One region of the Agromyces sp. GQ35 genome, then DNA from elsewhere that is predicted to be linked to it. Evidence: predicted binding sites of a transcription regulator. Region 1 holds the regulator's gene; each other region holds the start of a gene.
The links. The regulator LexA, encoded in region 1, represses DNA repair genes until DNA is damaged. The targets are predictions, from matches to a motif close to TCGAACANNTGTTCGA.

Region 2: imuA' (DnaE2-dependent mutagenesis accessory factor ImuA') is a predicted target of LexA. The motif match lies at 1,615-1,630, and genes of this name have one in related genera.
Region 3: AC6CH0_RS14235 (DUF6504 family protein) is a predicted target of LexA. The motif match lies at 1,771-1,786, and genes of this name have one in related genera.

What each region holds. Positions count from the first base shown of each region.
Region 1 covers NZ_JCAXEO010000003.1:513,942-517,256, forward strand. The annotation lists gene metE (5-methyltetrahydropteroyltriglutamate--homocysteine S-methyltransferase) at 1-532, shown strand, start outside; gene AC6CH0_RS17530 (alpha/beta fold hydrolase) at 619-1,386, shown strand; gene lexA (transcriptional repressor LexA) at 1,448-2,125, opposite strand; gene AC6CH0_RS17540 (LysM peptidoglycan-binding domain-containing protein) at 2,395-2,778, shown strand; gene AC6CH0_RS17545 (histidinol-phosphate transaminase) at 2,823-3,315, shown strand, end outside.
Region 2 covers NZ_JCAXEO010000002.1:273,685-276,999, forward strand. The annotation lists gene AC6CH0_RS13280 (M20/M25/M40 family metallo-hydrolase) at 1-1,317, opposite strand, end outside; tRNA gene AC6CH0_RS13285 (tRNA-Leu) at 1,430-1,513, shown strand; gene imuA' (DnaE2-dependent mutagenesis accessory factor ImuA') at 1,647-2,354, shown strand; gene AC6CH0_RS13295 (DNA polymerase Y family protein) at 2,354-3,315, shown strand, end outside.
Region 3 covers NZ_JCAXEO010000002.1:475,393-478,707, forward strand. The annotation lists gene AC6CH0_RS14220 (DUF3093 domain-containing protein) at 1-116, shown strand, start outside; gene AC6CH0_RS14225 (DUF4193 domain-containing protein) at 113-406, opposite strand; gene sepH (septation protein SepH) at 602-1,666, shown strand; gene AC6CH0_RS14235 (DUF6504 family protein) at 1,802-2,086, shown strand; gene AC6CH0_RS14240 (benzoate/H(+) symporter BenE family transporter) at 2,087-3,315, opposite strand, start outside.

The DNA.
Region 1 (3,315 bases):
CGCCGACCTCGAAGCGGCCGGCATCCGCGTCATCCAGGTCGACGAGCCCGCCCTGCGTGAGCTGCTGCCGTTGAAGCTCGCCGACCATCCCGCCTACCTCGACTGGTCGGTCGGTTCGTTCCGGCTCGCGACCGGCGGCGCCGAGCCGGCGACCCAGGTGCACACGCACCTCTGCTACTCGGAGTTCGGCGTCGTGATCGACGCGATCAAGAACCTCGACGCGGACGTGACCTCGATCGAAGCGGCGCGCAGTCGAATGGAGGTCGTCGACGATCTCGAGACGAGCGGCTTCGACCACGGAATCGGGCCGGGCGTCTACGACATCCACTCTCCCCGCGTGCCGAGCACCGACGAGGTGCAGACGCTGCTCGAGCGCGCCGCTGCGGCGATTCCCTCGTCGCGGCTCTGGGTGAACCCCGACTGCGGCCTGAAGACCCGCGGCTACGACGAGACCGTCGAGTCCCTGCGGCACATCGTCGAGGCGACGCGCGCCGTGCGCGCGCAGCTCGATGCGCCCGTGCTCGCCGGATAGCTCGAGGCGAGCGGATGTCGCGGGCTCGCGGCATCCGCTCGGCTCCCGCCGGGCTGACGCACAGGCGCGGCGCGTACGGTCGGCCCATGCAACTCGCGGTCCACGAATCCGGCGGCGGCTCGCGAACGGCGATCCTCATCCACGGCATCATGTCGGACTCGCGCGCCTGGCATCGGGTCACGGCTGAGCTCGAGGCGCGGGGCTTCCGCGTGCTCGCCGTCGATCTCGCCGGGCATGGACGCAGCCCGCGCGCGGTGCGGTACTCACCCGCCAGGTGGGCCGACGACGTGGTCGAGACGCTGGCGCCCCTGCTCGACCGGCCGCCCGAGGTCGTCATGGGCCACTCGCTCGGCGGCCTCGTGGCGAGTCTCGTCGCCGACCGGCTGGCGCCGCGTGCCGCGATCTACATCGACCCGGCGTTCTCGTTCCCGACAGGGGTGAAGGGCTGGGCGTTCAAGGCGTTCTTCGCCATGGCACCGCGACCTCGTCGCTCAGCACTCGTTCGCATGAACCCCAAATGGAGTGCCGACGACGTCGAGATCGAACTCGCGACACTTCGCGACTGGGACAAGCGCACCGTTCTCGGGTTCGCCGACACGCGGGGACTCGTGCCGCCCGCCCGCCTGGTCGCTCCCACGCTCGTGGTGCTGGCGGAGAAGAGCCTGCTCATCACTGCGAAGGTCGCGCGGCAGCTTCGCCGCCAGGGCATGACCGTCGAGACGGTGGCGGGGACCGGGCACACCGTGTTCCGCGACGATCACGCCGGGTTCATGGAGGCCGTGTTCGGGTGGCTCCAAGCGCTCGCGCCGGGCGCAGCCGAAGCGCCGTTGCGCTCGGCTCCTGCCGCAGGCTAGGCCTTCGCGGCCGGTCGTGTCGATGTCGCGGTGACGTTCGCGGGCAGCGCGAACGAACGGATCAGACCGCCCGCAGCACGGCGACGACCTTGCCCAGCACCTCGGCGTGGTCGCCGACGATCGGCTCGAAGGCGCTGTTGCGGGGGAGCAGCCAGGTGTGGCCGTCGCGCTGGCGGAACACCTTGACCGTGGCCTCGCCGTCGAGCATCGCCGCGACGATCTCGCCGTTCTCGGCGGTGCGCTGCGAGCGCACCACGACCCAGTCGCCGTCGCAGATCGCGGCGTCGATCATCGACTCGCCGACGACCTTGAGAATGAACAGCTCTCCCTTGCCGACCAGCTGGCGGGGGAGCGGGAACACCTCGTCGATCTGCTGCTCGGCCATGATCGGTACGCCGGCGGCGATGCGGCCGACGAGTGGCACCATCGCCGCGTCGCCGACGGGCGTCGGGGCCGACGAGGTGACGCTGCGCTCAGTGACGCCGGGAAGCTCGATCAGCACCTCGAGTGCGCGAGGACGGTTGGGATCGCGGCGAAGGTATCCGGCGAGTTCGAGCTGGTTGAGCTGATGCGTGACGCTCGACAGCGACGAGAGACCGACCGCGTCGCCGATCTCGCGCATGCTCGGCGGATAGCCGCGGCTCGAAACGGAGCGCTGGATCATCTCGAGGATCGCGATCTGCTTGGCGCTCAGGCTCTTGCGGCGGCGCGGCCTGCCGACTGCCTGCACGTCATCGATGTCGGTGCTCAACGTCTCCGCCCCTCGTAACGGCCGTCTCGCGGCCGAATGTCGGTGGTGTCTGGTCGACTGTCTTCCAGACATTCGAAACTGTATCCGCCTCACGCGGGTGCGGCAAACATTCGTTCGAGTGTGTCGGAGAATCCGCGACAGGAGTTTCCGGCATTTCGTCCTTGCGATGTCGATTGTTCGAAGATATATTCGGAACAGAGTTTCGTATCCGGTCCTCCCGGCCGAGGGCCGGATACGACTCCTACAGGAGGTGTGACATGAGCGCAGTGACCATTACGACCGGTTTCCAGCCCGCAGGGGCCCATCAGGCGGAGTCCGCCGCGACTACTCCTGTCCGCACGCGGTTGCGGCTCACCCGGCGCGGCCGCGTGGTCTTCACCGGGCTCGCTTCGGTGCCGCTCGTGGTCTGGGCATTCGTCGCCGTGCTCGGCGCAGGCGCCGCTGCCGCCGATATCGACGCTGCGGGCGCCACCTTCGACTACGTGACCGTCGGCCAGGGCGATTCCCTGTGGGCGATCGCCGAGTCGGTCGATCCCGCTGCCGACGTGCGTGAGGTCATCGACCAGATCATGCGCCTCAACGGTCTCGACGACGCGGTGGTCGAGCCTGGCCAGCGCCTCGCGTTGCCGGTCGTTCCGTGACGACAGTCTGAAATCACGTCGCTGTGCGTCGTTAGCATGGATTCGTGACGAGTCTCGAAGACCTCCCCATTCGCGACGACCTTCGCGGTCGTGCGCCATACGGTGCCCCGCAAAAGACCGTCCCGGTCGCGTTGAACGTCAACGAGAACACGCATCCGATTCCCGAGGCCGTCGCGCACGACATCGTCGCCCGCGTCGCCGCGGCCATCCTCACGCTCAACCGGTATCCCGATCGCGAATTCAGTGAGCTCCGCGATGCTCTCGCCGAGTATCTTGGGCATGGTCTCGAGCCGGCGCAGATCTGGGCTGCGAATGGGTCGAACGAGGTGCTCCAACACGTGCTGCAGGCCTATGGAGGTCCGGGACGAACGGTGCTCGGCTTCGATCCCACGTATTCGATGTACGGCCTGCTCGCCGCCGGCACCGGCACCGAGTGGGTCACCGCGCATCGAGACGACGAGTTCGAGCTGAGTCCCGCCACTGCGGTCGCGGCAGTGCACGAGCACGATCCCGATATCGTGCTGCTCTGCGCGCCGA
Region 2 (3,315 bases), on a different contig from region 1:
GAGGAGGAGGTCCCGCAGAACCTGCCTTCCGAAGACTAATGCGTCGAGTGGCACCCGCTCGTCAACGCCGTGGAACATCGCCGGGAAGTCCAAGCCGTCTGGCAGCTTCAGCGGCGCGAAGCCGTAGCCGGCGATGCCGAGCCGACTGAGCGCCTTGTTGTCGGTGCCACCCGAGAGCAGGTACGGGAAGACCGGCACGCCGGGGTCGTGCACCTCGAGCGAGCGCTTCACGGCATCGACCAGGGCGCCGGATGTCGCGGCCTCGAGCCCGACGTCGCGGTGCACGATCTCGATGTCGACGAGGTCGCCGATGAGCGCCTGCACCTCGGCGAGCACGGCGTCTTCTTCGCCGGGCAGCGTGCGGATGTCGATGAGCGCCTCGGCCCGGTCGGGGATGACGTTGTGCTTGTAGCCCGCGGTCAGCAGAGTGGGGTTCGACGTGGTGCGCAGGGTCGCCGTGATGAATCCCGAGGCCGAACCGGTGGCGAGGGCGAGTTCGTCGGGCGAGACCTGTTCTGCGTCGACGCCGAGGACGCCCGCGATCTCGCCGAGCAGTTCACGGGTGGTGTCGGTGAGGCGGATCGGCCATTCGGTGCGCCCGAGGGTCGCCACCGCCTCGGCGAGCTTCGTGATCGCGTTGTCGCGGATGAGTCGTGAGCCGTGCGCCGCGACACCTCGTGCGACGAGGCGGATCCAGAGCAACGACTTCTCCCCGGTCTGCAGCAGGTAGGCGCGACGGCCACCGACGGTGATCGAGTAGCCGCCGACCTCGCTGATCGCCTCGGTCGCCCCCGCGAAGAGTTCTGGGTGATGGTCGACGAGCCATCCGGAGCCGAGGCCGCCGCCGGCCTCTTCGTCGGCGAAGAACGCCACGATGAGATCGCGGGCCGGCTGCGAACCCGAACCGATGATGTCGCCGAGGGCGGTCAGCATCATCGCGTCCATGTCTTTCATGTCGACGGCGCCACGGCCCCAGAGCATGCCGTCGCGCACCTCGCCCGCGAACGGGTCGACGCTCCAGTTGCGGGCGTCGGCCGGCACGACGTCGAGATGCCCGTGCACGACCAGCGCCGGCTTCGAGGAATCTCGGCCGGGCACGCGCGCGACGACGCTCGTACGCCTCGGTTCGGGCTCGAAGAGCTGCGGCGCGAGTCCGAGCGCGGCGAGCCGTGCCTCGACGTATTCGGCGGCTTCGCGCTCACCGTTCGCCCGGCCCTCACCGTAGTTCGAGGTGTCGAAGCGGATCAGGTCCCGTGCCACGGTTGCCGTCTCGTCGAGCTCGGCGGCAGGGGTGATCTCGGAGGGTGACGGGGCCATGCCTCTCACGCTAGCCGGGGCATCCGTCGATGGCCAGCGTGTCGGAAGCGCCCCGGAAACCGTGCTAATGTCTTCTCTCGGGCCACCGAGGAATCGGAAGGGCCTGACACGAGCGCGGGTGGCGGAAATGGCAGACGCGCTAGCTTGAGGTGCTAGTGCCCTAACGGGCGTGGGGGTTCAAGTCCCCCCTCGCGCACGCTTGTGTCGAAAAGGCCGGATCAATTCTGATCCGGCCTTTTCGCATTTCCGGGAGCGGATCTCTCATCCGGGACGGTCGGCACTGCCGACTTGCCGTATTCGAACATGTGTTCGAAACTGTGAGGGTGACCATGACCGCTCCCCTCGCCCCGGCCGAAGTGCCCTCGCGCGTCGAGGAGCTGCAGGCTCGCATCCGCGGGATGCAGGCGACACGGCTCGATTCGAAGCTCGTGCCGACGCATCCCGCCTTCGAACGGGTGCTCCCGGGCGGCAGCCTTCGTGAAGGCACCGTCGTCTCCGTCGAGGGTTCCACGACCCTGCTCATGGCGCTCATGGCCGGCCCATCCGCGAGCGGGCGCTGGGTCGCCGTCGTCGGCATGCCCGAGTTCGGTGTCGAGGCGGCAGCTCGGTTCGGCATCGACCTCGAACGGCTCGTGCTCGTGCCCGATCCCGGGCGGCAGTGGCTCACCGTGGTCGCCGCGCTCGCCGACGTCATCCCCGTCGTGACGGTGCGACCGGTCGGCAGGGTGGCGCCTGCTGAGACCTCGCGACTGACCGCCAGACTCAGGCAGCGCGGCACCGTGCTGCTCGTCGCCGGCGAGTGGCCGGGCAGCGATGCGAGCCTCGGGGTCGAGGCGAGCGAGTGGCACGGGCTCGAGCTGGGACACGGCCATCTCAGCGACCGCGATGTCGTCGTCTCCGCGGGTGGGCGCGGGGAGTTCGGCCGGCGGGCCCGATCCCGCCTGCAGCTTCCAGATCGGTCGCTCGCCTTCCAGGCCGCCGATGACGCGCCCCCCGCGCCCGTGCATCTCGCCGAATACGAGCGGCGGGCCGTCTGATGATCATCGACCCCACCCGCACGATCGTGCTCTGGTGCCCCGACTGGCCCGTGTTCGCGGCCTGCCGAGAGGCGGGCATCGATCCTTCCGCGCCCGTCGCGCTCACCGACGGCGGTCAGGTCTTCGCCTGCTCTGCGGCGGCGCGGCGCGATGGCGTCGTGCGCGGCGTGAAGCTGCGCGAGGCGCAGTACCGCTCCCCCGGCCTCACCCTGCTCGACTACGACGCCTCGCTCGACGTGCGCGTGTTCGAACCGGTCGTGCGGCGAGTCGAAGAGACGGTTCCGGGCGTGCAACTCATCCGCCCAGGCACGCTCGCCATGCGGGCTCGCGGGCCCGCTCGCTACTACGGCGGTGAGGATGCCGCGGCGCGGGCGTTGCTCGACACCGTCGCCGAGCTCGGGGTGGCCGGTGCACGCGTGGGGATCGCCGACGGGCCCTTCGCGGCCGAGCAGGCGGCCAGGGCGGCCGGCGAGTCACCGGTGGGCATCGTCGCGCCCGGGGCATCCGCTGCATTCATCGCGCCGTTGCCCGTGGGTCTCGTCGTCGATGCCCGCACCTCGACCCTGTTGAACCGGCTGGGGGTGCGAACCCTCGGTGAGTTCGCCGCGCTGCCCGAAGCCGACGTGCGTCGCCGCTTCGGTGCGGCGGGTGCCTTCGCCCACGACCGTGCATCGGGCCGCGAACAGGCCAGGGTGCTCGCCCGCACGCCTCCTCCCGAGTTCGAGGTCGCGCAGGAGTTCGAACCACCGCTCGACCGCATCGACCAGCTCGCCTTCGCCTTCAGGGTGCTGGCCGACGAGTTCATCGAGCGCATGCGGGCGAAGCGGCTCGTGTGCACCGGCATCCGCATCGAGATCGACGACGAGGGCGGCGGCCATTCCAGCCGCAGTTGGCTGCATCCGCGCTGGTTCACGCCCGCCGACGTGGTCGACCGGGTGCGCTGGCAGCTGCAGGGCGCCGG
Region 3 (3,315 bases), on a different contig from region 1:
TCACCGACGCCGCGGATCCGACGCCGTACTGGCTGGTCTCGACGCGTCATCCGAAAGAACTGGCCGCCGCGATCAATGGATCACGACGGCCTGAGCTTAATGAGCCGGGCGTCTAGGACGCGCACTCCAAGCAGATCGGTCCGAGCTTCGTCTCGTGGTCGATCTGCGAACGGTGCTTCACGAGGAAGCAGTTCACGCAGGTGAACTCGTCAGCCTGCGGCGGAAGCACCACGACGTCGAGTTCGACGTCGGAGAGATCGGCACCAGCGAGGTCGAAGCCACCGGGGTTGTCGGCGTCATCGACATCCACTACGCCCGACATCTTGTCGGGGACGCGCTCCTTGAGGGCCTCGATCGACTCAGAGTCGTCTTCGGTCTTCCTCGGTGCGTCGTAATCCGTTGCCATTCCCATCCATTTCCTCATCGCCGAAGATTCGGCGGCCATAGTCTGCATCAAAACGGTTGCGTAAGCAAACCACTTCTGCGGCGTTCTCTCAGCTGCTTCGTGCTCAACTTCCGCCGCGCCCGCCCTATTCCCGCGACCACGCATCGGAACATGGCATCCTTGGGCGGAGACGAAGGCACGGAAGGGCTTGTCGCGATGCAGGAACTCAAGGTAATCGGAGTCGAGAACGGCGCGTTGCTCGCCGCATCCGACGATGGCGCGCGCTTCCGGATCGAGATCGATGAAGTACTGCAATCTCGCATCCGGCAGGCACAGCCCGAGCAGCACGCCGGGCCGAAACCCTCGCCGCGAGAGGTGCAGGCGCACATCAGGGCCGGCATGTCCGCCGATGAGGTGGCCCAGGTCACCGGTGCGGCCATCGATTACATCCGCCGTTTCGAGGGCCCGGTGCTCGCCGAGCGCGAACACATGGTCACCTCGGCCCTCGCGGTTCCGGTCCACGTCACCGCCGAGGTCGACCCGGCCGACGAGCAGCCGACGTTCGGCGGCGTCATCCGTGAGCGCCTCTCGCAACTGGGCGCACATGGCGAGCGCTGGGCGAGCTGGAAAGACGAGGAGCGCGGCTGGATCATCAAGCTCGAGTTCACGGCCGAAACCATCGACCACGACGCGCGCTGGAGCTTCGAGCCGCGAAAGCAGTCGCTGCAGCCGCTGAACTCCGAGGCGATCACCCTCTCGCAGCAGGGTGAGATGAAGGGCGGCCTCATCCCCCGCCTGCGCGCGGTCAGCCCAGAGTCCGAAGAGTCGCGCTTCGACAGTGGAGCCTTCACCTTCGAAGAGCCCGAACACGGCGACTTCGACACGGCGCCGCATCTCGAACCACTCCCGTACGCACGAAGCCAGGCATCGAGCCCGGCAGCAGCACGCGCCGCGATCAAGCGAGCGGATGAGCCCAGACAGACGCTCGGCGAAACGGCCGACCTCCTCGAAGCCCTTCGCCGTCGTCGCGGCGAGCGTGAGGCTGCGAGCAGCGAAGCGGAGCAGCCGCCCGCTCCGCTTGCGCCCGCTCCCGTGCAGGAGTCCCCGGCACCGGAACAGCCGGTCGAGGAGAAGCCGGGTACGGCCGCCCGGAGCATCTGGGGCGGCAAGGCCTCCGCGAGTCCTCCAGGGGCGCGCAACGGCGCCAAGAAGGGTCGCGCTTCGATGCCCAGCTGGGACGAAATCGTCTTCGGCGCGCGCACCGACGACGACCTGGCCTGACACCGCCACGCAGACACGGGTCCGCAGCCACTCGGTGGCCGTGGGCGAACGCCGTCGTGCTCATCGCACGGCGGCGTTTCGCGTGCCGCAGCACGATGCTATTATCGAACGTATCTTCGAATCGATGAGGTGCCCATGTCGCTCGTCCGTGAGTTCGTGGAGTTGTGGACGAACGACGTCGGGCTTCCGCAGCGACTCGTCTGGCGCGACCGCCGCTACCGTGTGACCGATACGCCGACGACGCTCGTCGGCCAGTGCGACTGGTGGGCGCCGATCGCACACCACGATGTCTCGCCTGGCCGTGCGCCGCTGCAGATCGCGGGTTGGCGATTCCAGGCCACTGCCGACGACGGCGAGAGCCATGTCTTCGATGTGCAGCGCCACGACGACCGCTGGCAACTGGTGCGGGTGTTCGACTGACTATTCCTGGTCGGAATCGGCGCGCCGGGTGTCGTCGACGCGTTCGGGTTCGGGTTCGGGCGCATGGCCGGCGAGACCGGCCGTCGTCGAGCGAGTCTTCGGCCGTCGAAGCCACAGCATGAGCACCCCGCCGACGATCAACCCCCAGAACGCCGACCCGATGCCGGCGACGACCACTCCAGATGCCGTCACGAGGAACGTGCCGATCGCAGTGATGCGTTGGGCTGAGTCTTCGAGCGCGCTCGTCACGGAGGCGACCAGGGCGCCGAGGAGCGCGAGCCCGGCGACAGCCGTGATGATGATCGGCGGTGAGGCCTGCACGACCGCCGCAGCGAGACCGGCACCCGCACCGAGCAGCAGGTAGACGATGCCGGAAGTGAGGGTCGCCACCCAGCGCCGCTTGGGATCGGGGTTCGAATCGGGGCTCGCCATGATCGCGGCGGTGATGGCGGCGAGGTTGATGGCGTGCCCACCGGCGAATGCCGCAGCAACCGACGCCGCGCCTGAGGTGACGAGTACCGGACGAGGAGGAAGGCGGTAGCCGAAGGTCGACATCACCGCGAACCCGGGCACGTTCTGGCCGGCCATCGTCACGATGAAGAGCGGCAGACCGAGGCTCACGATCACGAACGGGTCGAAGATCGGGGCGACGAACTCGAGTTGCGGCCGCACTGCCTCGCTCTCGAGCACGGCTGGTCCGGCGATCAGCCCGATACCCACCACGGCGACGAGCATCGCAGCCGGCACCGCCCATCGCGGGGCGAGGCGCGCGAATAGAAGCCACACGAGCACCATCGGTATCGCGATCGCGGGCTGTTCGACGGCCGCGAACACGGGCGCGACGCAGATCGGGAAGAGGATGCCGGCGAGCATTGCACTCGCGATCGGCTTCGGAATGCTCGTGATCGCGCGGCCGAGTGCCGGCCACAGGCCCGCGAGTACGATCAGCACTCCGCAGACGATGAAGGCGCCGATCGCGGCTGCGAACTGCTGCGTCGTGGCGGCAGCTGCGACGAGGAGCGCCGCGCCCGGTGTCGACCATGCGAAGGAGACCGGCATACGGGTGACGAGCGGCAGCGCGATGCACGTGAGCCCGGTCGCGATACAGAGCGCGAACAGGCCGGATGCCGCCTGCGTCTCGTTCGCACCGACCGCGAGCAGGCCGGCGATCACCAGTGCGAACGAGCTCGCGAAGCCGGTGATGGCCGCGATGACTCCCGCGACGACGG